Regions from separate parts of the Pantoea deleyi genome, predicted to be linked through region 3. Evidence: predicted binding sites of a transcription regulator. Region 3 holds the regulator's gene; each other region holds the start of a gene.

Region 1 (7,221 bases), 940 kb from region 3:
GGTAACGACCTCAATGTGCACCTGATGGTGACATTGCTGGTGGTGGCGGCGGTGCTGGGTGATGCGGTGAACTACACCATTGGCCGTCTTTTCGGCGAGCGGCTGTTCAGTAACCCGGACTCGAAGATATTCCGTCGCAGCTATCTGGATAAAACCCATGCGTTCTACGCCCGTCACGGCGGAAAAACCATTATCCTGGCGCGTTTTGTGCCGATCGTCCGGACCTTTGCGCCGTTTGTAGCCGGCATGGGCCATATGTCCTATCGCCACTTCGCGCTCTTCAACGTTACGGGTGCGCTGCTGTGGGTGCTGCTGTTCTCCTATGCCGGCTACCTGTTTGGCGATCTGCCGGTGGTACAGGAAAACCTGAAGCTGCTGATTGTGGGCATTATCCTGGTCTCGATTCTGCCCGGTGTGATCGAAGTCTGGCGTCATCGCCGTCAGGCTAAGCAGCAGAAGCTGCCATAACGAATCGCTCAGGGGTAAGACCAGATTTTTATCCACAGTCTGAACAGGTTGTGGTTTAATGAGCGACATTTACCGTCTGCTGAAGCGGTTTTCAGCAGTATCAAGACGACTGGACCAGGTCAGTTTTAAACAGAAAGGTCATCAATGAGCTGGATTGAACGCATTCTTAATAAAAGCACCACGACGCCTGCGCGCAAAGCTAGCATCCCGGAAGGGGTGTGGACGAAGTGTGACAGCTGTGGTCAGGTGCTTTACCGCGCTGAACTGGAGCGCAATCTTGAGGTCTGCCCGAAGTGTGACCACCACATGCGTATGCATGCCCGTGAACGCCTCGGCAGTTTCCTCGATCAGGGCACCATGGTTGAGCTTGGCAGTGAACTTGAACCTAAAGATCTGCTGAAGTTCCGTGACTCGAAAAAGTATAAAGATCGTCTGGTTGCGGCGCAGAAAGCGACCGACGAGAAAGATGCGCTGATCGTGATGAAAGGTCAGCTGCACGGCATGCCGGTTGTGACGGCCGCCTTTGAATTTGCCTTTATGGGCGGTTCAATGGGCTCTGTGGTCGGCGCCCGTTTCGTCCGTGCCGTTGAGCAGGCGCTGGAAGATAACTGCCCGCTGATCTGCTTCTCCGCCAGTGGTGGCGCCCGTATGCAGGAAGCGCTGATGTCGCTGATGCAGATGGCGAAAACCAGTGCGGCGCTGGCAAAAATGCAGGAGCGCGGTCTGCCTTACATTTCTGTGCTGACCGACCCGACCATGGGCGGCGTTTCAGCCAGTTTTGCTATGCTGGGCGACCTCAACGTGGCGGAACCGAAAGCGCTGATCGGCTTTGCCGGTCCACGCGTTATCGAGCAGACCGTCCGTGAAAAACTGCCGCCGGGCTTCCAGCGCAGTGAGTTCCTGATTGAGAAGGGCGCGATCGACATGATCATTCGCCGCCCGGAAATGCGCTACAAACTGGCGAGCCTGCTGGCAAAAATGATGAACCTGCCGGCACCGCTGCATGACGGTGAACAGTCCGTTCCTGCGACGACTGAATCGGAAAGCAACGAGGCCTGACAGGAGATAGAGAGGCACGCCCGTCGTGCCTCTTACCAATGCACCGTATACCGCAGCATCAGTCTGACGGGTATCAATAAGCAAAACGGGACATATGGACAATCTTCACCTTCCTCAAGCCACGTCGCCTTTGGCCACGTGGCTTTATTATCTTGAGCACCTGCATACTCAGGCCATCGAACTGGGTCTGGACCGTATTCGTCAGGTTGCACACCGTCTCGACCTGCTGAAACCCGCCCCTTTCGTCTTCACCGTGGCCGGCACCAACGGCAAAGGCACCACCTGTCGCACACTGGAAACGCTGCTGATCGCCGCAGGCTATCGCGTGGGCGTCTACAGTTCGCCACATCTGGTGCGCTACACCGAACGTGTCCGGGTGCAGGGTGAGGAGCTGAGCGAGGCGCAGCACTGCGCCAGCTTCGCGGAGATCGAGGCCGGGCGTGGCGATATCTCACTGACCTACTTTGAATTTGGCACGCTCTCGGCGCTGAACCTGTTCCGTCAGGCGCAGCTCGATGTGGTGATCCTGGAAGTGGGGCTGGGCGGACGGCTGGATGCCACCAATATCGTGGATGCCGATGTCGCCGTTATCACCAGCATCGCGCTGGATCACACCGACTGGCTTGGCCCGGATCGCGAAAGCATCGGGCGCGAGAAGGCTGGTGTCTTCCGGGCCGGAAAGCCTGCCGTCGTCGGCGAAGCCGATATGCCGCAGAGCATTGCCCGCGTCGCGCAGGAAAAGGGCGCGCAGCTGCTCCAGCGCAACACTGACTGGTCCTGGCATGCGCAGGCCGGGAGCTGGTCGCTGCGCGATGCGATCGGTGAACTGAACGATCTGCCGCTGCCGCAGGTGCCGCTGCCAAATGCGGCGACCGCGCTGGCGGCGCTGCGGGTTTCCGGGCTGACGGTCAGCGAGGCGCAGATCCGCGCCAGCCTGCCGCTGGCGATGCTGCCGGGGCGTTTTCAGACCTTCAGCGAGTCACCGCGCGTGATTCTGGATGTCGCTCACAATCCGCACGCGGCGACCTATCTGGCCTCGCGGCTGGCGGCCCTGCCGAAACGCGGCAATGTGCACGCCGTCGTGGGTATGCTGCATGATAAAGATATCGCCGGAACGCTGGCGGCGCTGGCACCGGTCGTCGATGCCTGGTACTGCGCGCCGCTGGAGGGGCCACGCGGCGCCACGGCTGAGCAGCTGCTGGACGCGCTGCCGCAGGGCGAGGCGTTTGGCTCGGTTGAGCTTGCCTGGCAGCAGGCGCGCCAGCGCGCCGTGCCGCAGGATATTGTGCTGGTCTGTGGCTCATTCCACACCGTGGCACAGGTCATGGAATCGATTGAAACGGAGAAAGGACGTGGCAAGTAAGTTTCAGAACCGTTTAGTCGGTACCGTTATTCTGGTTGCCGTGGGCGTGATTGTGCTGCCCGGGCTGCTGGATGGTCAGAAGAAGCATTACAAAGAGGAGTTCGCCGCCATTCCGCTGGTGCCGAAACCCGACGATCAGCAGGACAGCGAGATGGTGCCGCCGGTCACGCAGTCCCTGCCGGCTCAGCCGCCGGAAGGCGCGGGCAGTGCCGTCAGCAGCAGCAACGGCGGCATGGCCAGCGCCACGGCGGAGCAGGGACGGACGCAGCCTGAGGAAGAGAGCGAGCCGGCCGTTGTGTCGCCGCCGCCGGTGCATCAGTCTGTGCCTGCCCAGACGGTAACGAAGCCGAAAACGGAAGAGACGCGCAAGCCGAAAGTGACCGAGCAGACGAAACCGAAAACGGTTGAGCAGCAGAAGCCAAAAACGGTGGAGCAGCCTAAACCGAAGCCGGTCGAGCAGCCGAAAGTGGTGGAACAGCCGAAGCAGGAAGAGCCGCCGAAAGCCGCCGAGAGCACCGCCCCGGCAGGGCAGGCTTACGTTGTACAGCTGGGGGCGCTGAAGAACGCGAGCAAAGTCAATGAGATCGTTGCGCAGCTGCGGCTGTCGGGCTACCGCGCCTTTACCGTGCCTTCCACGCCGGTACAGGGTCAGATCACCCGCATTTATGTGGGACCGGATGCCTCGAAAGCCAAAATGCAGAGTGCGGTGGGCGAGCTGAAAAGCATCTCAGGGCTGGGCGGCGTCGTGAAGCCTTACAGCGCTCGTTAACGCGTTCATCGACGCTGCCGATAGCAATAACAGGCCGCGTCTTTGCGCCGCCAGATTCACCGGTTAAGCCGGTCTCTGGTCTGAAAATATGAAGATTTTCAACGGACTGTCTGGCTGAAAATCAACCGGGCGATGGTCTTTTTTTTCATCGCCCTTTTTATGGATGCAGAAAAAGAAAACCGCTACGCAAACGTTTTCTTTTTCTGTTAGAATGCGCCCCGAACTGGATGCAGGGGTGCAATTGCACTGGCGCTGGAAAAGTTCATGATCTGGATTGATTACGTCATTATTGCGGTAGTTGGTTTTTCGGCTCTGGTCAGCCTCGTTCGCGGGTTTGTCCGGGAAGCCTTATCTCTCGTTACCTGGGGATGCGCGTTTTTTGTCGCCAGTCATTACTACGCCTACCTTGCAGTCTGGTTTACAGGTTTTGACGACGAACTGGTTCGTAACGGTATCGCCATCGGTGTGCTGTTTGTGGCGACCCTGATTGTGGGAGCCATCGTGAACTACGTTATCGGCTCGCTGGTGGAAAAAACCGGCCTGTCGGGAACCGACCGGGTGTTGGGCGTCTGTTTCGGGGCGTTGCGGGGTGTGCTGATCGTAGCCGCTTTGCTGTTCTTCCTTGATACATTCACTGGCTTTTCCAGAAGTCCGGACTGGCAGCAGTCCCAACTCATTCCCGAGTTCAGTTATATCATCAGGTGGTTTTTTGATTACCTGAAAAGCACGTCGAGTTTTTTACCCCGGTGATGTGACCGGGAGTGCGGCTTAATGAGGAAATGACAACATGTGCGGTATTGTCGGTATCACCGGTTTCATGCCGGTCAACCAGTCGATCTATGACGCGTTAACGGTGCTCCAGCACCGCGGGCAGGATGCCGCAGGCATTTGTACTATCGATGCGCTGAAATGTTTTCGCCTGCGAAAGGCAAACGGCCTCGTCAGCGACGTTTTCGAAGCACGCCACATGCAGCGTCTGCAGGGCAACATGGGGATTGGTCACGCGCGGTATCCCACAGCGGGAAGCTCCAGTGCCTCTGAAGCGCAACCTTTCTACGTAAACTCGCCGTATGGTATTACCCTGGCGCACAACGGTAACCTGACTAACGCCCATGTGCTGCGTAAGCACCTGTTCGAAAAGGGCCGTCGTCACGTTAACACCACATCAGATTCTGAAATCCTGCTGAATATCTTTGCGCAGGAGTTAGACCGTTTCCAGAACGACCCGCTGGAAGCCGACAACATTTTTGCGGCGGTCGCCGCCCTGCATCAGCAGGTGCGTGGCGCCTACGCCGTCGTCGCAATGATTATCGGTCACGGTATGGTCGCCTTCCGCGATCCGAACGGCATCCGTCCGCTGGTGCTGGGTAAGCGCGTCATCGCGGATGGCCGCACCGAATATATGGTCGCCTCCGAGAGCGTGGCGCTGGATACGCTGGGCTTTGAGTTCATTCGTGACGTGGCACCCGGCGAAGCGGTCTATGTCACCGAGCAGGGCCAGCTCTCGACCCGCCAGTGTGCGGAAAACCCGAAGAGCAATCCGTGCCTGTTCGAATATGTCTATTTTGCCCGTCCAGACTCCTTCCTGGACAAAATCTCGGTCTACAGCGCCCGTGTCCGCATGGGGACCAAGCTGGGCGAGAAGATTGCCCGCGAATGGGAAGATCTTGATATCGATGTGGTGATCCCGATTCCGGAGACCTCAACCGATATCGCGCTGGAAATTGCCCGTATCCTCGACAAACCCTATCGTCAGGGCTTTGTGAAGAACCGCTACGTGGGCCGGACCTTTATCATGCCAGGCCAGCAGTTACGCCGCAGCGCGGTGCGCCGCAAGCTCAACGCGAACCGCGCCGAATTCCGTGATAAAAACGTGCTGCTGGTGGATGACTCGATCGTACGCGGCACCACCTCCGAGCAGATTATCGAGATGGCGCGTGAAGCGGGCGCGAAACGGGTCTATCTGGCCTCTGCGGCCCCGGAGATCCGTTTCCCGAACGTCTACGGTATCGATATGCCGAGCGCCACCGAACTGATCGCACACGGTCGTGAAGTGGAAGAGATTCGTCAGCTGATCAAAGCCGATGCGCTGATTTTCCAGGACCTGGACGATCTGATCGAGGCGGTGCGTGAAGAGAACCCGGAGATTGCACAGTTCGAGTGCTCCGTGTTTAACGGCGTCTACGTCACCAAAGATGTCGATCAGCAGTATCTGGAGTATCTCGAATCGCTGCGTAACGATGATGCCAAAGCGCTGCAGCGTCAGAACGAGGTCGAGAACCTTGAGCTGCACAACGAAGGCTGATGCGGTACTGAGCCGGGTCGCATAGAGCAGGGCGGGAGCAATCCCGCCCTGTTTGTTTTCAGAATCCCGCTGGCCGCGTATGATGGCGCACTGGCAGACATAAGGTTGGACTATGAAACGACTCATCATTGGCATCTCTGGCGCAAGCGGGGTGATCTACGGCGTGCGCATGCTGCAGGTGCTGCAGCAGGTGGAAGGGGTGGAAACGCATCTGGTCATGAGCAACGCGGCGCGTCAGACCCTGGGGCTGGAGAGCGACTATTCGGTGCGCGATGTGCAGGCACTGGCCGATGTGGTGCATGACGTGCGCGATATTGCAGCAAACATCTCGTCCGGCTCGTTTAAAACCCTGGGCATGGCGATCTTACCCTGCTCGATGAAAACGCTGTCGGGCATCGTACACAGCTACAGCGATTCGCTGCTGACCCGCGCCGCTGATGTGGTACTGAAAGAGCAGCGCAAGCTGGTGCTGTGCGTGCGGGAAACTCCGCTGCACGTGGGACACCTGCGGATGATGACGACCGCGGCAGAGCTGGGCGCGATTATCATGCCGCCCGTGCCGGCGTTTTATCATCGCCCTGAGACCATCGACCAGCTGATCGATCAGACCGTGAACCGGGTCATCGACCAGTTCGATATTGAATTGCCGGAAGATCTTTTCACGCGCTGGCAGGGTGCATAAAGTTCCGCTGGCGCACTTATTTAGTGCATAAGCGCGCCACGGATCACTCTTCGTGCATTTGATGCACCAAAAGTTAACAACGTCGCTTTTTCTCTTTTACTTCGCTGCTATATTCCCCTCACAAACACAGCGTTTTCCCCGGTCTGACGTCACGCTAACTGCGTGGATTGCTTGCAGAACTGGCATGAAACATGCAGATTAATTTGCGCAAACACATCACGAACCACATAACAAAAAGCACTTTACTTGAGGGTAATCTATGAAAAAGCGTGTTCTGGCTCTTTCCCTGATGCTGGGCTTATCCAGTGCTGCCAGCGTTTTTGCGGCGGTGCCGGGTTCCATCCGTATCGGTACCGATCCAACTTACCCACCGTTTGAGTCGAAAAACGCGCAAGGCAAGTTAGTGGGCTTCGACATCGACCTCGCTAACGAAATCTGTAAACGCATTCATACCCAGTGTACCTACGTGGAAAGTGACTTCGATGCGCTGATCCCGTCGCTGAAAGCGAAGAAAATTGACGCCATCATCTCCTCACTCTCCATCACCGCCAAACGTCAGGAAGAGATCGCCTTCT
Region 2 (7,221 bases), 1.8 Mb from region 3:
CAGCGTACGGAAGTGTGACACCGCTTTCATACGGGCATCAAAGTCCGCCGGACGAGTCGGACGACGCGCCAGCACGGCCTGCAGCGTATCGATGCTGTGTCCCTCTTCCTGATACCAGGCGCGGAAGCGCCCCAGCATAAAGTCGATCACATCGTCGACGACGCGGGCATTGCTCAGCTTGCTGCCATAGAGACGCACTGCCTGTTCGGTCAGCGTCTGCAGGTCGAGCGGCAGGTTCTTCTCAACGATGATGCGCAGGACGCCCAGCGCCGCACGACGCAGTGCAAACGGATCTTTGTCGCCTTTTGGATGCTGGCCGATGCCGAAAATACCGGCGAGCGTATCCATTTTATCGGCAATCGCCAGCGCACAGGCGACCGGGCTGGAGGGCAGATCGTCACCCGCAAAGCGCGGCTGATACTGCTCGTTCAGCGCCACCGCCACATCTTCGGCTTCGCCGTCGTGGCGCGCGTAGTGCATGCCCATCACACCCTGGGTGTCGGTGAACTCGAAGACCATGTTGGTCATCAGGTCACACTTCGACAGCAGGCCCGCGCGGGTAGCGTGATTCACATCTGCGCCAATCTCACCGGCAATCCAGCCCGCCAGAGCCTGAATGCGATCGGTTTTATCGCGCAGCGTGCCCAGCTCTTTCTGGAACAGCACCGTCTCCAGACGGGGCAGATGATCTTCCAGACGCTTTTTGCGGTCGGTATTAAAGAAGAACTCGGCATCGGCCAGGCGGGGACGCACCACTTTCTCGTTGCCGGAAATAATCTGGCGCGGATCGCTGGACTCGATATTGGTAACGAAAATGAAATTCGGCAGCAGGTTGCCGTCATTGTCATACACCGGGAAATATTTCTGGTCGCCTTTCATGGTGTAGACCAGCGCTTCCGCAGGCACCTTGAGGAATTTCTCTTCAAAGGTCGCGGTCAGGACGACCGGCCACTCCACCAGCGATGTCACCTCTTCCAGCAGGCTGTCGCTGATGTCGGCGTTGCCACCCAGACGACGCGCCGCAGCTTCAGCATCGGCTTTGATCATCGCTTTACGGGTCTGATAATCGGCAATCACTTTACCGCGTTTTTCCAGCACGTCAGGATAGTGATCGGCGTGTTCCAGGATGATGTCGTTTTCGCCCATAAAGCGGTGACCGCGAATGTGACGTCCGGACTCAATGCCCAGAATGGTGCCCGGGATCAGCGCATCACCCAGCAGCATCACCACGGTATGCACTGGACGGACAAACTGCACATCGCTGTCGCCCCAGCGCATCAGTTTTGGCACCGGCAGCTTGCTGAGTGCGGTCGCGATCATTGCCGGCAGCAGCGCCTGGGCCGCTTCGCCTTTGACCTGAGCGCGATAAACCAGCCATTCGCCTTTATCGGTGGCGAGGCGTTCGGCCTGGTCAACAGTGATGCCGTTTCCGCGTGCCCAGCCTTCGGCCGCTTTGGTAGCGTTACCGTCGGCGTCAAAGGCAGCCGCGACGGCCGGGCCGCGCTTCTCCACTTCCCGATCGGGCTGTGCGGCGCTCAGATTTGCGACTTTCAGCGCCAGACGACGCGGTGCAGCAAACCAGCTGACCTCGCCGTGGCTCAGGTTGGCTGCATCCAGTTCAGCGGTCACCTGTGCGGCAAAGGCTTCTGCCAGGCTGCGCAGGGCTTTTGGTGGCAGCTCTTCGGTGCCGATCTCCACCAGGAAGGTTTGTTCAGTCATGGCTGCCTCTTACTTTTTGTTATTGCACATCGGGAAGCCCATCGCCTCGCGAGAGGCGTAGTAAGCTTCAGCCACGGCTTTAGTCAGGGTACGAATGCGCAGAATGTAGCGCTGACGCTCCGTCACCGAGATCGCTTTACGGGCATCCAGCAGGTTGAAGCTGTGCGCCGCTTTCAGAATGCGTTCATAAGCGGGCAGTGGCAGCGGTTTTTCCAGCGCCAGCAGATGCTGCGCCTCTTTCTCGTACTGCTCGAAGCAGGTAAAGAGGAAATCAACGTCGGCGTATTCGAAGTTATAGGTGGACTGCTCCACTTCGTTCTGATGGAACACGTCGCCGTAGGTGGTTTTCCCCAGCGGGCCGTCGCTCCAGACCAGATCGTACACGCTGTCGACGCCCTGGATGTACATCGCCAGACGCTCCAGGCCGTAGGTGATCTCACCGGTCACCGGCTTACACTCCAGGCCACCCACCTGCTGGAAGTAGGTGAACTGCGTCACTTCCATGCCGTTGAGCCAGACTTCCCAGCCGAGTCCCCAGGCACCCAGCGTCGGGTTTTCCCAGTTATCTTCCACGAAGCGAATGTCATGCACCGTCGGATCCATACCCAGCTCTTTCAGCGAGCCCAGGTAGAGCTCCTGAATGTTGTCCGGTGAAGGTTTGATGATCACCTGGAACTGGTAATAGTGCTGCAGACGGTTCGGGTTTTCACCGTAACGGCCATCGGTCGGACGGCGCGATGGCTGCACGTAAGCGGCGGCGATCGGCTCCGGGCCGAGTGCGCGCAGGCAGGTCATAGGATGTGAAGTGCCAGCGCCCACTTCCATGTCCAGCGGTTGGACAATGGTGCAGCCCTGACGCGCCCAGTAATCCTGCAAGGTCAGGATCAGCCCCTGAAAGGTTTTGGTATCAAACTTTTGCATGTTGAGTGTGCACGCGCTTCGGTTAGATTAAAAAAAGAGGCCGACAGTATACCCTTTGACCGCGCGATGTGCAGCCGTAAATCCCTGCCGCTGCCGGGCCGTGCAGACAGGCGGGTGGGCAGCCATACAGATGGCTCCGAATCGTGCTGACGGCAGTTGTTGACCGGGTCGCATTTGGCTACCCTTTTCCGCACGGACGCTATGCGCAAGAGGACGCCATGCCGCAGAAGATATACTGGATCGACAATTTACGCGCGGTCGCCTGCCTGATGGTGATCGTGATTCACACCACCACCTGGTATATCACCGGGCCGATGGCGGTAACCGGCACGACCTGGGATGTGGCAAACCTGCTCAATTCCGCCTCGCGCGTCTGTGTGCCGCTGTTCTTTATGATCTCCGGCTACCTGTTCTTCGGCGAACGCAGCGCCCAGCCGCGCCATATGCTGCGGCTGGTGCTCTGCCTGCTCTTCTACAGCGCGGTCTCCCTGGCCTATATCACCTGGCTGACGCCCATCAGCGAGGGGCGGTCGATCCTGAAGATGCTGCAGAAACCGGTCTTTTATCATCTGTGGTTTTTCTTTGCGCTGATCGGCATCTATCTGCTGTCGCCGCTGATTCAGGTCAAAAACGTGCAGGCGCGTTACGTGGCGCTGCTGGTGCTGGTGCTGGCGGTGCTCGCCAACCCTAATACGGTCAGCCAGTCGCTGGGGCCGTTCCATTTCCTGCCGGTCAACCTCTATGTCAGTGGCGACAGCATTTACTACCTGCTTTATGCGCTGCTGGGACGGGCTATCGGCAGCATGGAGACACAGCGGCGCGGCCTGACGCCGCTGGCGGCCGGGCTGTTTATCGCCTGTGTGATTGGCATTACGCTGGGCACGAAAAAGGCGCTGATCGTGAACGGCGCCTTTAACGATACGTGGTATCTCTACTGTGGTCCGCTGGTGTTTATTGCCGCCATCAGCCTGCTGGTCGTCTTCAAAAACAGCCTGAATCAGCGCACGCTGCCCGGATTTACCGTGATTGCGCGCTATTCACTGCCGATCTACGGCTTTCATGCACTGTTTATTCACTATCTGCGCACGCATCACTACGACGATATGTCGCGGCCGTGGCTCGACCTGCCGTGGGTGTTCGGGCTGACGCTGGGCGGCAGCCTGCTGCTGGGGATGGCACTGAAACGCCTCGATACCCGTCACTTGGTCAGCTGACCGCGCCGCGTGACACCAGATCCCAGCCGCGGGCACGCCACAGCGCAGGCAGCTGCGCCATATCGTCGAAGCGCGTGACCAGCGGATGGTCCAGATCAGGATTGTGCGGATCGGCACAGTAGTAGTAGACCGGGATCCCGGCGGCGATACCGGCGCGGGCGCCCGCTTCGGAGTCATCCACCAGGATGCAGCGCTCGATCGGCACCTGCATCTGCTCCGCGGCGTGGTACATCAGTTCCGGATCGGGTTTCCAGTGCAGAATGTCATAGCCGCTATAAAGCCGATCCTCAAACAGCGACAGCATCCCGGTTAAGCCCAGCGAATGCTGCATCTTTTTGACGGTTCCATTTGAGACCACGCACATCGGCACGGTAATCTGCTCAACCAGCGCCTTCGCGCCAGCGATCGGTTGCAGATGCTGATCGAAGAGCCGCGCCACTTCCGCCCGGTAGGCGGTTTCCACCTCCTCCATCGGCAGCGTGATCTGATGCGCGTCGCCGACGTCACGAATGATGTCGTAGAGTTTGACGCCTTTGTACTTTTCAAACATCTGCTGCAGCGACAGCGCCAGGCCGTAACGGGCAAAGGTGTTGACGTAGGCCTGGGTGCAGAGCAACTCACTGTCCACCAGCGTGCCATCGCAATCGAAAAAGACGCATTCTACTGACATCAGACTCTATCCTTTGATTCAGGGGTGTGCTCCACACTCTACCGCACTCAGCGCAGATTGCGAGACTGGCAATCGGTTGCGAAAAATCATTGTATTGCCCCGGTAAAATCGCCAGGATACGCGCCGATGAATTTTTCTTCCGGATGAATGGCATGAGCAAGCAAGGCGTTTTGCAGCGCATCTTCAGGCTGCAGGAACATGGCACCACGGTGCGTACCGAAGTGATCGCGGGTATCACCACCTTTCTGACGATGGTCTATATCGTCTTCGTCAATCCGCAGATCCTCGGCGTCGCCGGTATGGATACGCAGGCCGTGTTTGTGACCACCTGTCTGATTGCCGCCTTCGGCAGCATCCTGATGGGACTATTTGCCAATCTGCCGGTGGCGCTGGCGCCTGCGATGGGGCTGAACGCCTTTTTCGCCTTTGTGGTGGTCGGGGCGATGGGCTATTCGTGGCAGGTCGGCATGGGCGCGATCTTCTGGGGTGCGGTTGGCCTGCTGATCCTGACGCTGCTGCGGATCCGCTACTGGATGATCGCCAATATTCCGCTGAGCCTGCGCGTCGGCATTACCGCCGGTATTGGCCTGTTTATCGCCATGATGGGGCTGAAGAATGCCGGTATCATCGTGCCGAACCCCGATACCCTGGTGGCGGTAGGAAATCTGACCTCACACAGCGTGCTGTTGGGGGCGCTGGGCTTCTTTATTATCGCTATTCTGGCGTCACGCAATATTCATGCGGCGGTGCTGATCTCCATGGTGATCACCACCGCGATCGGCTGGATGCTGGGCGACGTGAAGTTCGTCGGCCTCTTCTCCGCGCCGCCCTCTGTCTCCTCCGTGGTCGGCCAGGTGGATATCAAAGGCGCGTTTAACATCGGCATGGCGGGCGTCATCTTCTCCTTTATGCTGGTTAACCTGTTCGACTCCTCCGGCACGCTGATTGGCGTCACCGACAAAGCGGGCCTGACCGACGAGAGTGGCACCTTTCCACGGATGCAGCAGGCGCTTTATGTCGACAGCATCAGCTCGGTAAGTGGCGCGCTGGCTGGTACCTCCTCCGTGACCGCCTACATCGAAAGCTCTTCGGGTGTGGCGATCGGGGGACGTACCGGCCTGATGGCGGTAGTGACCGGCCTGCTGTTTCTGCTGGTAACCTTCCTGTCACCGCTGGCCGCGATGGTGCCGGGCTACGCAGCAGCAGGCGCGCTGATCTACGTTGGGGTATTGATGACGGCCAGCCTGTCACGCGTACGCTGGGATGACTTAACGGAAGCCGTTCCGGCCTTTGTGACCGCCGCCATGATGCCGTTCAGTTTTTCGATCACCGAAGGCATCGCGCTGGGGTTCATCGCTTACTGCGTCATGAAGGTCGGCACCGGGCGCTGGCGTGAAATCAGCCCCTGCGTGGTGATCGTCGCCCTGCTGTTTGTGCTGAAGATTGTCTTTATCGACGCGCACTAATCCCGTTGATGGCCGCCACCTGCGGGTGGCGGCCTGCTCACGTTTCAGGATGCAGCCTGCGTTCGCCTGGCAGGCTGGTGAGCCGCAGGGCATGCGGTCCGATATTGGGTTTTCCCATCTCTATTTCGCGTAATGCGCGCCACTGAAAGTCACTGTCCATCTCCCAGAGATGCAGACGCTGGGTCGCCGACGACAGGGCACAGGACCAGACCAGCATCGGCTCCGCATCACACACCACCTGAATATCGGGATAGAGCGACGAACGCAGCCGCCCCGCGCCGGGCAACAGCCGCAGCGAATCGATCCCCCGTGCGACCTCACCCGTCAGCTTGAGAATGCTCTGCCGCAGTGTCCAGATCTGCGTCACCGCTTCCATGACATCCTGCTGAGCGTTGATCCAGGCCAGCTCGCCGGAGGTTAATGCCTGAATCAGCTGCGCCTGCGTCTGCCGGCTGCGCGCATGCACAATCTCCATATCCAGACCGGCCCGTCCGCCCTCTTCCGCCAGCAGCACCCCCACCGTATTGCCGGTGTAGGCGATACTGAAATCGGGCAGATCGCTGTCGGCAAACACCGGGCGTCCGTTGCTCTGGATAGTCAGGCGCGGCAGCTCCTGAATGCCATACACCCGCAGCATCAGCTGTGCCAGCAGGGTTCGTGCGGCAAGAAACCGCCCACGCCGCTTGTCAGCAAACTGCTGAGCCGTGTCCGTAATTGCCTGGGGGATGCGTAAATCATGAGCCGGAAAGGCGGGGTCGCCCGTCCAGCGTACAAAATGACCAGCCATCTGTCGCTCCGTGAAAATGGTCAGATAATCATCAGTGGCATTGTAAGAATTTTCTTAACGCATTGCACCCGACAACACAAAGAAGAGGCCAAATTCGGAATAGGATGAGCAGAAAGCGCAGACGGGCAGAAAGGGATATGAGAGATGCGTCGCGATCACCATCGCGACGCAAAGCGCATCAGGCGAAGCGGCTTGCCTGTTCGAAGCTCAGGCGCGGCAGGCGCGGATGCAGTTTCGACGCCTCGCCGTAGCCCAGGTTAATCAGCAGGTTAACCTGATACTGGCCATCCGGGAAAAACGCCTCGTTGATTTTTTCCGGGTTGAAACCGGACATCGGGCCGGCATCAAGCCCCAGCGAACGGGCCGCGAGGATCAGGTAACCCGCCTGCAGGCTGCTGTTGCGGAAGGCGGTCTCTTTCGCCGCTTCCGGGCTGCCGGTAAACC
Region 3 (7,221 bases):
CAGGCTGCCAATCAAGTTACTACGTTATTATGTTTTTGATTTGTCAGATATTAATTGACCCGGATGAGTATATTCTCACGCGGGTCAATGTTCAATGACTTATTGTTAGGAGGCTAACTAAAAAGTCAGTGCGTTACTGATTATCCTGGCAGGCAGGCTGAGAGGAGGCAACAACCGTTTGTGCGCTTGCGACACGCTGCATGACGTAACCGAACAGCGCGAGCAGGATCGTCACCGTCATGATCAGGGTAGTGGTAAACAGAGGCTGGGTTAATCCGGCCGACACCGCCAGGCTGGCGGCGAAGCAGAGTCCCAGCTGCAGCGTGTTCTGCAGCGCGGCCGCTTTCCCGGTCGCGTGCGGGAACGGCATCAGGGCACTGGCGACCACAATCGGATAAATCGCACCGTTTGCCAGCGCCATGCCGCAGAACGGCACCATCAGACCGGCCAGAGTGCTACTGCCTGAAAGCGCCACGGCAAACAGCGCCAGGATGCTCAGGCTGTAAATCCCCAGCAGCGCGGGCAGGAGCTGTGCGCCGTTGAAGCGGTTAAGCAGGGCACGGCAGCCAAATCCGCCAATCAGAAAGGCGAGCGTCTGTGGCACATAGCTCAGGCCGATATCAGCGGGCGAAAGGCCCAGATCCGCCAGGATAAAGGGGGAACCGGTCAGCCACGCGAAAAAGCTGGCAGAGCAGGCGGAGTAGATCAGCACATTGCCACTGTAGATGCGTGATTTCAGTAGCGTAAAGAAGCCGGGCTGAGACCCTTTCGCTTCCGCCGCTTTGCGCACGCCGGGCAGGCGCAGGGTTACGAGGATCAGCGCGACCGCAATCAGCGTCAGCACCAGGAAAATCGAACGCCAGTGGAAGTGGCCGATCAGCCAGGCACCCAGCAGCGGCGCCAGCGCCGGAGAGAGGGCGACCAGCGGCATGATAGTGGCAAAGACTTTGCTGGCCCGCGCGGCAGGGTAGCGGTCCACCACCAGCGCCTGCCAGCTCACGGCAGCGGCACAGACGCCAATCGCCTGAACAAAGCGCAGCGCCAGCATCAGGGCGATATCGCTGACCCACAGCATCCCGGCGCAGCCGACGGCAAACAGCGTCAGACCGGCCAGCAGCACCGGCTTGCGGCCAATGCGGTCCGACAGCGGCCCCCAGAAGAGCTGGCCACAGGCAAAGCCGGCCAGAAAGAGACTCATACTGGCGCTGATCAGGCCGGGCGAGGTATTAAAGCTCTGCTGCATCGCTCCGAAGGCGGGCAGGTACATATCCGTGGCCAGAAAGCCCAGCATACTCAGCAGGGCAAGATAGGGCATAAATCCTTTATTCGATAACATCTGATTCTCATTTTTGCAGGATGAACGCGGCAGAGTGTAAAAGGTGCGTTTGCCGCTGTGAAACGCTAATATTTGCCGATTGCTGTTAAAAATTTTGAAGGCAGATTATGTGGTCCGAATATGCATTAGAGGTGGTTGACGCCGTGGCGCGCGGCGGCAGCTTCAGCGCGGCCGCGCAGGAGTTGCATCGGGTGCCCTCTGCCATCAGCTATACTGTGCGTCAGCTGGAGACCTGGCTGGCGGTGCCGCTGTTCGAGCGTCAGCATCGGGAAGTGGTATTGACCCCGGCAGGGGAACATTTCGTCCGCGAAGGGCGCAGCGTCATCAAAAAAATGCTCGCCACCCGCCGACAGTGTCAGCAGCTGGCAAATGGCTGGCGCGGCCAGCTGAGCATCGCCGTTGACCGCATCGCCAAGCCTCAGCGCACCCGCCAGCTGGTCAAAGATTTCTATCGTCACTTTCCGGATATGGAGCTGAGCATCAGTTATGAGGTGTTCAATGGCGTCTGGGATGCGCTGGCCGACGGGCGGGTGGAGATCGCGATTGGCGCGACCCAGGCGATACCGGTAGGGGGGCGTTTTGCCTTCCGCGATATGGGCACGCTCAACTGGCGCTGCGTGGTCGCGCCCGATCATCCGCTGACGCAGGCGAGCCAGATCGATGACGATACGCTGCGCAGCTGGCCGTCGCTGGTGCTGGAAGATACCTCGCGGGCGCTGCCGCGCCGCATGACGTGGACGCTGGATAATCAGCGCAGGCTGGTGGTGCCGGAGTGGCAGACCGGGCTGGAGTGTGTGCAGGCGGGCTTGTGTGTGGCGATGGTGCCGGGCCATCTGGCCAGGCCGCTGCTCGACAGCGGCGAACTGGCCGAACTGACGCTGCCGGTTCCCTTTCCGGACAGTCCCTGCTGCGTCAGCTGGGCAGAAGATCGCGCATCACCGGCGACAGGCTGGTTGCTCAGCTATCTGGGCGATGCGCAGACGCTTAATCAGGAGTGGTTAAGCGAAGATTAACGACGGTAGTCGCGGAACGGACCATCGGCCACGGAGCGGCGTTCGATCAGCGTCGGGTGAACCTCGATGGTCTGCGACACTTCACGTTTGCTGGTGATGCGGTCCAGCAGCATATCCAGCGCCTTCTCACCCAGCTGGGCCTTGGGCTGATGAACCGTGGTCAGGGCTGGCGCGAAATAGCGGGCGTTGCGCACGTTATCATACCCGATCACCGAAATATCCTGAGGCACGCGCAACCCCATCTCGTCGGCGGCGCAAATCGCCCCCATCGCCATGATGTCACCGCCACAGAACACCGCCGTGGGGCGCTGCTTCTGCGACAGGATCTGCTGCATCGCCTGATAGCCTGACTCCGGCTCGAAGTCACCCTGCACGATCCATTCCGCGCGCGGCTGAATGTTCGCCTCTTCCAGCGCCTTCAGGAAACCGGCATGGCGGCCGCCGCCGGTATTGCGCTCCATCTGGCCGGGGATCGCGCCAATATCACGGTGTCCGCGTTCGATCAGATAGCGGCCGGCCAGATAGCCACCCTGGAAGGCGTTATCCAGCACCGTGTCGGTGAAGTCGGCGCGGGATTCGCCCCAGTCCATCACTACCATCGGGATGTTGCGGTTCTCTTCCAGCATCTGCAGCAGATCGTCCGGGTATTCGGAGCACATCACCAGCAGGCCATCCACGCGCTTCTGCGCCATCATGCTGAGATAGGCACGCTGCTTTTGCAGATCGTTGTGCGCATTGCCCAGAATCAGCGTGTAGCCCTTATCGAAGCAGTGATTCTCGACGGCTTCGATGATTTCAGCAAAGTAGGGGGCTTCGCTTGAGGTGGCCAGCAGCCCCAGCGTGCGCGTGTGGTTCACTTTCAGGCTGCGTGCCACGGCGCTGGGTGAGTAGTGCAGTTCCTTGATCGCCTGCCAGACCGCTTCGCGCGTCTCTTCAGCCACAAAGCGGGTTTTATTGATGACGTGCGAAACGGTGGTCGTGGAGACGCCAGCGCGTTTTGCCACATCTTTAATTGTTGCCATGAAAATCGGACTCCGGTGCTTATCTAACTCTCTGATAAGCGTAGTGTTAAACGTTTGCGTCTGCTCAGGGTTTTTTCCGCAAAAATGCAGCGTTCCTGGCCGGTAATCTGACCGCAGGCGGAGGAAAAACCGCCTGAAAAGATGCGCAAACGGAATCAGAGTTGCGCGCGTTGCGCAACAAAGGCGGGATTCTAACAAGGCTGGGCGGATAAAACGAGATTTTTACCGGGTCGTGTGGGAAAATGGAATAACCCTGTAAACTGTGTGACTAAGGAACAAGCTGTGAGTACTGACCTCAAACTGGCCTTAATGACCGCCGTCGGCTGTCTGCTGATGATTGTGGCCTTTAGTTTTACTGCCATTCTGCACTGATAAAAAAAAGCCGGGATTGTCCCGGCTTTTTTCTTTCTGTCGTGTGGCTCAGCGGATGGTTTTTGGCGTCATCACCCGGCGGGCGCCGATGTAGTGGCGCTGCCAGTAATCTTCCCCTAACGCGCTGATCTGGATATCTTTACCGGTGCGTGGCGACTGAATAAACTTGCCATCGCCCAGGTAGACGCCGACATGGTCGGCGGTGCCGCGGCCATTGATGCGGAAGAAGACCAGATCGCCTTTCTCCAGCGACTCACGCTTGATTGGCGCGGCGTCACGCAGGTGATACATCTCGTTGGCGGTACGCGGGATTTTGAATTTCACCAGATCCTTATAGGCGTACCAGACCAGGCCGCTGCAGTCGAAACCGGTGTGTGGCGAGGTTCCCCCCCACTGGTAGGGTTTACCCAGCTGGCCCATCAGTTTGGTCATCGCCGTTTCACGCGCCTTCTGGTAACGCTGGCGGTGAGATTTGCTCATTTTAATGGTGCCGGTTTCGCGGGTGTCGGCGTCGGCGGTTTTCAGCGTACGCTGATGACCATAACGTTTCTTGTCGTGATTCTTGCTGATGCGGGCGGTTTTAAGCGAGGTCTTCTTAGCAGGTGTCTGGGTCGCGGTGAGTTCAGCTTTTTTCTGTTTTTTCGTTTTAAGTTTCTGAACAGGCGTGACACGCGGTTTTTTGGAGACCGTTTTGACGGGGCGACGCTTGCGACGCTCATCGTCGCGCGCACTCTTTTTCTCTGCTTTATGCGCACTCACGTTCACCGGCGCGTGAGGCGACGCAGCGGCGGTGTTGAAAAACAGTTGCGCAAAAGCCAGCATGAAAAGCGTAATGATTAAACGCATAGTCCGTTAATGAGTTAAGTTGTCATGGCCACTACGCACCGTGACAAAGTTGAGATTAATCTGATCGAGGATCAGCGCCCAGGCCATTCTAGTCCAGTTCTTTTGAAAACTGTAAGGTCTTTTATTATTAATCTTTGTAACCGCTGAAATTGTGTTGAAAATGAACATTTTCAGCATCTTATATCAGCAAATTTATTACGAATTATTAATCTGTTACCCACTGTTAATCATCAGGAAACGTGACGCATTGCGGCTTAACTTAACCAGGATGGCTATTCAGGCGGGCAGCAGGCAAAATCTCGTTTTCAGTCCAGCTGCGAAGTCGCTACAATAAACAAACACGAAGTCGCGAATTAAGGAAGGCAATTATGAGTACTGTAGAAAAAATTCAGCGCCAGATCGCAGAAAATCCGATCCTGCTGTACATGAAAGGTTCCCCGAAACTGCCTAGCTGCGGTTTCTCTGCGCAGGCGGTGCAGGCGCTGTCAGCCTGTGGTGAGCGGTTTGCTTACGTGGATATTCTGCAGAACCCGGATATTCGTGCCGAGCTGCCGAAATACGCTAACTGGCCTACCTTCCCGCAGCTGTGGGTGGATGGCGAACTGGTCGGCGGTTGCGACATCATCGTTGAGATGCTGCAGCGCGGCGAACTGCAGTCGCTGATTAAAGAGACCGCAGAAAAATTTAAAGAAGCAGAATAAAAAAAGGCCGACATCACGTCGGCCTTTTTCGTTGTGCAGGCTTACGCCGTTTCCCCGGCTTCAGCAGCCTCACCGGCAAAGGGCAGTGGCCAGCCGCCCAGGCGTTTCCAGCGGTTAACCAGCTCGCAGAACAGGGTCGCCGTCTGCTGCGTGTCGTAGAGCGCAGAGTGCGCCTGCGTACTGTCAAACGCCATTCCCGCCGCAATACAGGCTTTCGCCAGCACGGTCTGACCCAGCACCAGTCCGCTCAGGGCGGCGGTGTCAAAGGTGGCGAACGGATGAAACGGATTGCGTTTCAGGCTGGCCCGTTCCGCCGCGGCAGACATAAAGTTCAGGTCGAATGTGGCGTTGTGCGCCACCATAATGGCGCGGTTGCAGCCGCTCTCCTTGATCCCTTTACGTACCATCTTGAAGATAGCGTGCAGCGCCTCATACTCGCTGACCGCGCCCCGCAGGGGATTGCTGGGATCGATGCCGGTAAAGGCCAGGGCTTCCGGATGCAGTAGCGATCCGGCAAAGGGTTCGACGTTAAAGTGCAGCGTCTGATCAATCCCAATCCAGCCCTCTTCATCCATTTTCAGCGTGATAGCGGCAATTTCCAGTAACGCATCGGTCTGCGCATTGAAACCTGCGGTTTCGACGTCGATCACCACCGGGTAGAAGCCACGGAAGCGTTGATTGAGTGCATTAGGGGAATTCGATTCAGACATCAGGATCTCGCTGCAGAAAAAGGGCAGCGCGCATTATGGCAAAAAACGGGGCCGGGTGCAGCAGATGAAGCGCAGAGAAGGGGATTCAGCCCGCCCGGTCGGGCAGGCTGACAGGCAGGTTTAGTTGCCCAGGCCTTTACCGGCATCTTTGTTTTCGATCAGCTCGATTTTGTAACCATCGGGATCTTCGACAAAGGCGATAATGGTGGAGCCACCTTTAACCGGGCCGGCTTCACGCGTGACCTTGCCGCCATCGTTGCGGATGCGTTCGCAGGCCGCAGCCGCGTCATCCACGCCCAGGGCAATGTGACCGTAGGCATTGCCCAGATCATATTTGTCGACGCCCCAGTTGTAGGTCAGTTCGATCACGGCACCTTCGCTTTCGTCGGTGTAGCCCACGAAGGCCAGGGTGTATTTATATTCGGTGTTTTCGCTCTGACGCAGCACGCGCATGCCCAGCACACGAGTGTAGAAATCGATAGAGCGTTGCAGATCGCCAACGCGCAGCATGGTATGAAGTAAACGCATAACATCCTCTTTGAAATAAAAACGCCATCGCCGGATGACCCAGCGCTAAGTATAGCGACGAAAATCGCCGGTGAATAATGGCTGTCGTCATCGTCCCGGACGACAGCCTGACCCGCTTACAGCGTCGGGTAATCGATATACCCTTCAGCGCCGCCGCCGTAGAAGCTCTCCGGGCGCTGCGGGTTGAGTGGGGCATCCTGCTGCAGACGCTCGACCAGATCCGGGTTCGCGATGTAATCACGGCCAAAGGCGACCGCATCGATCAGACCGCGTGAAATCAGGTCATCCGCTTTCTCCACGGTGTAGGCACCGGCCCCGATGATGGCACCCGGGAAGAGATCGCGCACTTTCTGACGGAAAGCGTCGGTGTAAGGCTTGCCGCCCGCCCAGTCTGGCTCAGAGAGGTGCAGATAGGCAATGTTGCGTTTCGCCAGCTCACCGATGTACCACAGCGCCGCCTCTTCTTCGTCCGGGCCGTTGTCCAGGTTCTGGAAACTGCCGATAGGGGAGACGCGGATGCCGATGCGATCGGCAGACCAGTTGGCGATCACCGCATCAACGACTTCCAGCGCAAAGCGACCGCGTTTTTCGATGCTGCCGCCATACTCATCGGTACGCTGGTTTGAATCGGGGGCCAGGAACTGGTGGATCAGGTAACCGTGCGCCGAGTGCAGCTCAAGCAGGTCAAAGTCT
Region 4 (7,221 bases), 810 kb from region 3:
ACGTAAGGAACGCGGACGATCTTATCAACCATCTTGAAGTTGGTTCCGTCGGTTGCCCCTTTGCCGTTCGCCAGGTTGTTGGCGATGTCCAGCGTTGCTTTCGCCTGGTTCTCAGCATCGTTCAGCACGGTACCGGCCAGCGCACCGGATTTCACCAGCGCCAGCGCTTCTGGCAGGGCATCGACGCCGAAGACCGGAATAGAGGTCATGTTGTGCGCTTTCAGCGCTTCAACCGCACCCATTGCCATGGCGTCGTTGTTCGCAATCACCACTTCGATTTTCTTCGCGTTCGGGCCAGACAGCCACGCATCCATCTTATCTTTAGCCTGAGCGGTGTCCCACATCGCCGTGTCCATCGCTAACTGCTGGGTTTTCAGGCCATCTTTGTTCAGGGTATCGATCACATATTTGGTACGGGCTTCCGCATCCGGATGGCCTGGCTCGCCTTTCAGCAGCACAAACTGGATGGTACCATCTTTGTTCAGATCCCAGGCCGGCGTCGCTTTCCAGTGCTTCTCAATCAGCTTGCCCTGAATGATGCCGGACTCTTTAGAGTCGGTTCCCACGTAATAGGCTTTGTCGTAACCGGCCAGCACTTTGGCATTCGGCTCTTTGTTGAAGAAGACTACCGGCACGTCGTTGGCACGCGCTTTATCCACCACAACCGCTGCAGCGGCCGGGTCAACCAGGTTAATCGCCAGCGCTTTCACGCCTTTTGCCATCAGCACGTCAATCTGATCGTTCTGTTTGGACTGGTCGTTCTGCGAGTCGTTCATCAGCAACTGCACGCCACCGATGGCTTTCGCTTCTTTCTCGATATCTTTGCGCACCATCGACATGAAGTTGTCATCATATTTGTAAATGGTCACGCCGATGCGGGTATCAGCTGCGTGAGCGGTTGCGCCAAACATCATGCTGGCAACCAGTGCGGTAAGCGTGAAAACCTTCTTATTCATGGTATCTCCGGTTTTATTATGCAGGGTCTTTTTAGCGCTGCCGCGCAACCAGGCGGCAGGACAATCGGTAAAACAGACTGGCGCGTCGGCTAACGTAATAAGGGTGTTAAGCCATTGAACGCCATCTCAAACCTGACTTCCCTGTGCCAGAACGCTTCCTTGAGGCGGGTGTAAACCCGATAACCGGCTACTGAGACCACAACTGATGCCGTTACACTGGCGTTACATAATGTTTCAGTCCGGTAAGACGCTGCCATCATAGTGAGGGCAATGTTAATTAACTGTGAATGTAATCACAGATTGAAAACGGTTACATGCCTGAATCGCCTGAATTAGTGACGGACTCCACAGTTTGCCGCAGCGCCACCGAATGACGCCGCACCAGCGTCGGCATAAAGATGTGGGTTGCGGTGTCATCCAGCAGTCCGGCCGCGCCCTGTAACGCCAGCTCAGTGGCGATTTTTGCCATAGAAATAATGGGATAGCGGACGGTGGTTAACTGTGGATCGGTGTAACGTGAGATAGGAATGTCATCGAAACCAATGACAGAAAAATGCTGTGGCACCTGAATGCCGTTGTCTTTCAGCGCAGTGAGCGCACCCGCCGCCATGCCGTCGTTGTAGGCAAACACCGCAGTGAGATTCAGATTCCGTCCCAGCAGCTCTACCATCGCGGCTTCGCCCCCCTGCATATCGGGCTCGGCGCTGGCGATCCAGCTCTCCTGAGGCCGGATACCCTGCTCGGCCATCGCCTGCATCCAGCCTTCGCGGCGCTGTGCCACATCTTCGATAGGATGGCTGGAGCAGAGATAACCGATGCGGCTGTGCCCCTGCTGTAACAGCGTGCGTGATGCCATCAATGCCCCGGTAACGTTATCCAGGCTGACGCTGCGATGCTCAAAGCCGGGAACGATGCGATTAATGACCACCATGCCTGGCACATGCTGCATAAACTCCGCCAGCTCTGCGTCCGGCAGGGTCTTGGCATGCACCACCAGGGCGCTGCAGCGCTGCCGGATCAGCACTTCGATCGCATGACGCTCCTTCTCTTCCTGATGCCAGGAGTTGCTGATTAACACATGCTTATGGACGCGCTGCGCCACGGTATCGACCGCTTTCACCAGCGCCCCGAAGAAGGGGTCGGAAACATCCATCACCACCACCCCGATCGTGTCGCTGACCTGCGTCGCCAGCGCCTGAGCGTTGGCATTAGGGCGATAGCCCAGCGCTTCGACTGCCTGTAACACGGCGTCGCGGGTGTCAGAGGTCACGGCGTTGCTCTGATTGAGGACGCGCGACACGGTCGCTACGGATACGCCAGCCTGACGGGCAACATCACGGATTGTTATCATGCAGCAGTTCCAGAAAGGAAAAATAGGCATCACGCCGGGTTGTACACCGGCGCTATTTTGTCAGGGGCAGGCAACGTGCAGCGTGAATTGCGTCACATCAATGAAAACGGTTACATACAATTCTGTAACCTTTGTGATGGCGGTCATTATCCTGCGCGATCGGTGAGATGTGATTGACCGGCGGAAAGCAGCGTCAGCCGTCGCCACAGCCACTCCAGCGGCCCCTGCGCGAAGAAATGTAACCAGATGAGTGAAAACAGGATATTGATGAGCCAGATCAGCGGCACCATCAGCACCAGTTCCAGCCGGGTGAAGTGCATATAGAGGTCAAGGCGATAAAAGAGCGTGGTGCAGATCAGAGACTGCAGCAGATAGTTGGTCAGCGCCATACGGCCAACGCAGCGGATGGCATGAGTGATACGCCAGCGTGCAATCTGCGGCCAGTAAGCCAGACAGAGCGCGGCATAGCCCAGGCTGATCAGCGGGCTGGCGAGGTCGCGCGGCGTCTGCAGATAGAAGCCGCTCCAGCGGAATTCCCAGTGCAACAGCCACTGCGCGGCCACTCCGGCCACCGCAATCGTGAAGCCAATGGACAGCAGCACGACCGCCGCCTGCCGATAGTGCTGCGCGGAAAACTGGCCGGTCAGCCAGCCGCTGCGCAGCAGTGCGCCGCCAATCATCATCAGGCCCGCCAGCTGCCAGCCATACTGCGCCGCCAGCGCCATCAGCCCGGAAGCCAGGTGATCCAGCCGGTTCTGTACGGCTTCCCAGCCGCCAGTGAGCTTCCAGTACTGTTCATATTGCAGATCGGCTGCGCCTGGCAGCCAGGAGCGGGTTGGTTCGGGATCGGAGATCGACCCAAACACCAGCAGCACGCCGCAGCCGACCAGATAGAGCAGAATGCCAGTATGCATCAGGCTGCGGGTAGAGGGAACGTCGCGCAACACCCGCCAGACCACCAGCCCGATCACCCCGTAATCCAGCAGGATGTCCCCTTCCCACAAAAACACCGCATGCAGAAAACCGATTACCACCAGCAGGGAGAGCCTGGCCGTCAGCCAGCGGCTGCCGCGCGGCAGCTGCATCTGCAGACCGGCGCCGAACAGCAGTGCAAACAGGGTGAGGAATTTGAGCTGGGCGAAGGTGTCAGAGATAGCCCAGGTCCAGGCGTCGGCTGAACTGACGCTGCCCTGCCAGGCGGGATTGAGATAGGCGGCCGAAGGCAGGCCAAAGCCGACGATATTGAGCAGCAGAATGCCGAGAATGGCACAGCCACGAATGAAATCCAGCGCGTGATAGCGTTGCATGCGGCACCCTGCCCCAATGAGGCGGGCAGCGTTATGCGCCCGCCGTAAACTCAACTATGGCGCACCGCGCGCAAAAATTCCTGGCGGGTATTCTGGCTGGACTTGAACAGGCCGCCCAGCGAGGTCGTGGTAGTGGCGCTGGTGGCATCTTTCACGCCACGCGCTTTCACACAGTAGTGCACCGCATCAATGGACACCGCGACATTATTGGTGCCCAGCAGCGTCTGCAGCGCGACCAGAACCTGCTGCGTCAGTCGCTCCTGCACCTGCGGACGCTGGGCAAAGAACTGAACGATGCGGTTGATTTTCGACAGGCCAATCACCTTGTCTTTCGGAATGTAGGCAACGGTAGCCTTTCCGTCGATGATCACGAAGTGGTGCTCACAGGTGCTGGTCAGCGTGATGTCACGCACGGTCACCATCTCATCGACCTTCATCTTGTTTTCGATGACGGTGATTTTCGGGAAGTTGGCGTAGTCGAGACCGGAAAAGACCTCATCCACATACATTTTGGCGATGCGATGTGGCGTTTCCATCAGGCTGTCATCTTCCAGATCCAGATTCAGCAGCTGCATGATCTCCGTCATGTGCCCGGCAATCAGGCTCTTACGCGTTTCGTCATCAATGTCGCGCGTCGGTGCACGTAACGGCGTTTCCAGTCCTCGCGCCAGCAGCGCTTCATGAACCAGGGCAGCTTCCTGACTTAGGGTGCTCATCGTACTCTTCTCCGGCTGGTGTTGCGCCCGTCGGCATATGCCAGCGGGCCCTGTAATCAGGCGCGTATTGTGAAACTTTCTTTGCGGGGAATCCAGCAATCAATCAGATTGGTGAAGAAAGCTTTTTATGTGGTTCGCCGCCAGACCAGCAGCCCCGCCCAGACCAGGCTGGCCCCGGCGACCCACAATGCAGGCTCCAGACGGTGCCACAGCATGGCCGACATAAATGAGAGCAGCGGCCCCGCCAGCTGGCCGATCGCATAGCCGGTGGTCAGCAGACCCGCCATGTAGCGCAGATGGTGGGGTGCCAGCTCACGGGCGCAGAGCATCGAGAGCTGCACCACGCTGAGAAAGCCGCCGCCCACCAGCAGCGCTCCGGCCAGCAGGCCGCTGAAGCCCGGCAGCAGCGCCGCGGCAAAGACGCCCAGCGCCTGTGCCCAGAGCACCAGCGCCAGCCGGACGTGGCTGTGCCCCCGGCGGCGCGTCAGGATCCCCAGGCCGATGCCGATCACCGCTGCGCCCCCGAAAACGGGCCAGACAAACTGAGCGAAGATGCCGTCAGGAAAGCGCGTGGCCGCCATCTGCGACAAAAAGGTGGCGGGCAGAATGTAGCCGAAGCCTGCCAGACTGTAACTCGCGACCAGACGTTTGAGGTTGCGATCCAGCACCAGCGGCGCAGGCGCCTGGTCGGGGCGATGCAGTTCACCCTGACGCGGCAGATGCCGGGTGATGAGCGCAATCAGCAGCAGCGCCAGCGCACCGTAGGCGGCCCAGGCGACCCCGGCTGAAACCTGCAGCGTATGCAGCAGCACGCCCAGCAGCCCGCTGACCAGGATGCCGCAGCCCGGCCCCGCAAACACGGCCGCCGAGAGGCCCGCCCGCCCGTGACGATGCAGCTGTTCATTGCTCCAGGCCGCGACCAGCACCATCGCCCAGCCGCTGGCCCAGCCAATCAGAAAGCGGATCGCGCCGTGCAGCCACGGCCCGCTGGCGAAGGCGGAAAGCAGGGTCAGGATCACCGCACCCCACACGCCCGCCTGCAGCCGCAGCTCGACCCGTTTGTGCGCCCGCATCGCATCAAACGAGCCACACAGATAGCCCAGATAGTTGAACGCGGCGACCAGGCTGGCGCTGGTGAGCGTCAGCTGGTGCGCCTGAATCATCAGCGGCACCTGGGGCGTAAAGGCAAAGCGGCCAATCCCCATTGCCACAAATAAGGTTAAAAACGCGCTGAGCGCGACGCGTAATGCCATTGCTGAACTCCTGCTGTTCTGCCCTGCGATCTCATCTGACTTGCTAACAGCATGCAGGATGACTAAACTCACGGAAAGTGAATATTATTAACCAACTTGTTTACAGGAAGAGAAGATATGGATCTGGTTCAGCTGCGTATGTTCTGTTCCGTCGCCGAAACGGGTTCACTGGCTCGTGCGGCAGAGCAGTTGCATCGCGTTCCCTCTAATCTCACCACGCGGCTGCGCCAGCTGGAAGAAGAATTAGGGGTGGATCTCTTTATTCGTGAGAAGCAGCGCATTCGCCTGTCGCCGATGGGCCATAATTTTCTCAACTATGCGCAGCGCATCCTGACACTGAGCGAAGAAGCGATGAGCATGACCCGCACCGGCAAACCGGCGGGCAACTTCGCGCTTGGTTCCATGGAGAGCACGGCAGCGACCCGTCTGCCCGGCCTGCTCGCCGCCTATCACCAGCGTTTTCCGGCGGTGGCGCTGTCGCTGATCACCGGCACCTCGGGCGAAATCATCGATCGGGTGCGGGAAGGCACTCTGGCCGCCGCGCTGGTGGATGGCCCGGTCGCCCACGACGACCTGAATGGCTGCATCGCATTTCGTGAGGAGATGGTGCTGATCACCGGTCTCGATCACGCCCCGATTACCACGGCGCGCGACGTCCAGGGCGATACCCTGTTCGCCTTCCGCAACAGCTGCTCTTACCGGGTCAAGCTGGAGAGCTGGTATCGCGACAGTCAGACCGCGCCCGACAATGTGATGGAGATTCAGTCCTATCACGCCATGCTGGCCTGCGTGGCAGGCGGTGCCGGTGTCGCGATGATCCCGGCGTCGGTGCTGAAGCAGATGGCGGATCGGTCGCGCGTGCAGGCGCACACGCTGCCTCCCGCTTACCGCGACACGGCCACCTGGCTGATGTGGCGACGCGACGCCTTTACGCCGAATGTTGAGGCGCTGAAGTACCTGATTATCGAACAATTTGACGATCGTCCGCTCAATGATGAGCTGATGCATCCATTACAGGCGGCGGAATAAGCGTTCCGCGCTATGTTTAAGAGTCTGGCCCATCCGGCCCTGAATCATCACGACCACCCGGCGCGCCTGCGCGCCACAATCTGACTGGAAGAGGGATTGCATGAACATGATCAAAACCCGTGCCGCTGTTGCCTGGGCTGCTGGCGAACCGCTGAAAATCGAAGAAGTGGATTTGATGCCGCCGCAGAAAGGCGAAGTGCTGGTGCGCATTGTCGCGACCGGCGTCTGCCATACCGATGCCTACACCCTCTCCGGCACCGATCCGGAAGGCGTTTTCCCGGCGATCCTGGGCCATGAAGGTGGCGGCATCGTGGAAGCCGTAGGCGAAGGCGTGACCAGCGTGGAAGTGGGCGACCATGTGATCCCGCTCTACACGCCGGAGTGCGGCAAATGTAAGTTCTGCCTGTCCGGCAAAACCAACCTCTGCCAGGCAATCCGCGCCACCCAGGGCAAAGGGCTGATGCCGGATGGCACCACCCGCTTCTTCAAAGATGGCAAGCCGATTTTCCACTACATGGGCACCTCAACCTTCTCTGAATACACCGTCATCCCGGAGATCGCGCTGGCCAAAATCAGCAAAGAAGCACCGCTGGAAGAGGTCTGTCTGTT

Evidence for each region. Region 3 encodes PurR, which represses purine synthesis genes. Its sites were predicted from a motif close to CANGCAAACGTTTGCNTG; they were not measured.
Region 1: the regulator PurR is predicted to act here: its motif matches at 3,843-3,860, upstream of cvpA (colicin V production protein).
Region 2: the regulator PurR is predicted to act here: its motif matches at 4,590-4,607, upstream of J1C59_RS18615 (NCS2 family permease).
Region 4: the regulator PurR is predicted to act here: its motif matches at 2,375-2,392, upstream of galS (HTH-type transcriptional regulator GalS).

What each region holds. Positions count from the first base shown of each region.
Region 1 covers NZ_CP071405.1:1,237,439-1,244,659, forward strand. Annotated here, with positions in the region: gene J1C59_RS05985 (DedA family protein) at 1-468, shown strand, start outside; gene accD (acetyl-CoA carboxylase, carboxyltransferase subunit beta) at 613-1,527, shown strand; gene folC (bifunctional tetrahydrofolate synthase/dihydrofolate synthase) at 1,622-2,890, shown strand; gene dedD (cell division protein DedD) at 2,880-3,659, shown strand; gene cvpA (colicin V production protein) at 3,924-4,409, shown strand; gene purF (amidophosphoribosyltransferase) at 4,447-5,964, shown strand; gene J1C59_RS06015 (UbiX family flavin prenyltransferase) at 6,077-6,646, shown strand; gene argT (lysine/arginine/ornithine ABC transporter substrate-binding protein ArgT) at 6,906-7,221, shown strand, end outside.
Region 2 covers NZ_CP071405.1:3,973,722-3,980,942, forward strand. Annotated here, with positions in the region: gene glyS (glycine--tRNA ligase subunit beta) at 1-1,719, opposite strand, end outside; gene glyQ (glycine--tRNA ligase subunit alpha) at 1,729-2,640, opposite strand; gene J1C59_RS18605 (acyltransferase) at 2,859-3,854, shown strand; gene yieH (6-phosphogluconate phosphatase) at 3,847-4,524, opposite strand; gene J1C59_RS18615 (NCS2 family permease) at 4,677-5,990, shown strand; gene J1C59_RS18620 (4'-phosphopantetheinyl transferase family protein) at 6,028-6,777, opposite strand; gene J1C59_RS18625 (malonic semialdehyde reductase) at 6,956-7,221, opposite strand, start outside.
Region 3 covers NZ_CP071405.1:2,175,259-2,182,479, reverse strand. Annotated here, with positions in the region: gene punC (purine nucleoside transporter PunC) at 134-1,336, opposite strand; gene punR (DNA-binding transcriptional activator PunR) at 1,444-2,349, shown strand; gene purR (HTH-type transcriptional repressor PurR) at 2,346-3,371, opposite strand; gene cydH (cytochrome bd-I oxidase subunit CydH) at 3,654-3,743, shown strand; gene J1C59_RS10230 (C40 family peptidase) at 3,792-4,589, opposite strand; gene J1C59_RS10225 (Grx4 family monothiol glutaredoxin) at 4,955-5,290, shown strand; gene rnt (ribonuclease T) at 5,332-6,000, opposite strand; gene gloA (lactoylglutathione lyase) at 6,121-6,528, opposite strand; gene nemA (alkene reductase) at 6,645-7,221, opposite strand, start outside.
Region 4 covers NZ_CP071405.1:1,368,054-1,375,274, reverse strand. Annotated here, with positions in the region: gene mglB (galactose/glucose ABC transporter substrate-binding protein MglB) at 1-956, opposite strand, end outside; gene galS (HTH-type transcriptional regulator GalS) at 1,267-2,307, opposite strand; gene yeiB (DUF418 domain-containing protein YeiB) at 2,454-3,614, opposite strand; gene folE (GTP cyclohydrolase I FolE) at 3,665-4,330, opposite strand; gene J1C59_RS06495 (YbfB/YjiJ family MFS transporter) at 4,456-5,583, opposite strand; gene ptrR (putrescine utilization regulator PtrR) at 5,701-6,612, shown strand; gene J1C59_RS06485 (S-(hydroxymethyl)glutathione dehydrogenase/class III alcohol dehydrogenase) at 6,713-7,221, shown strand, end outside.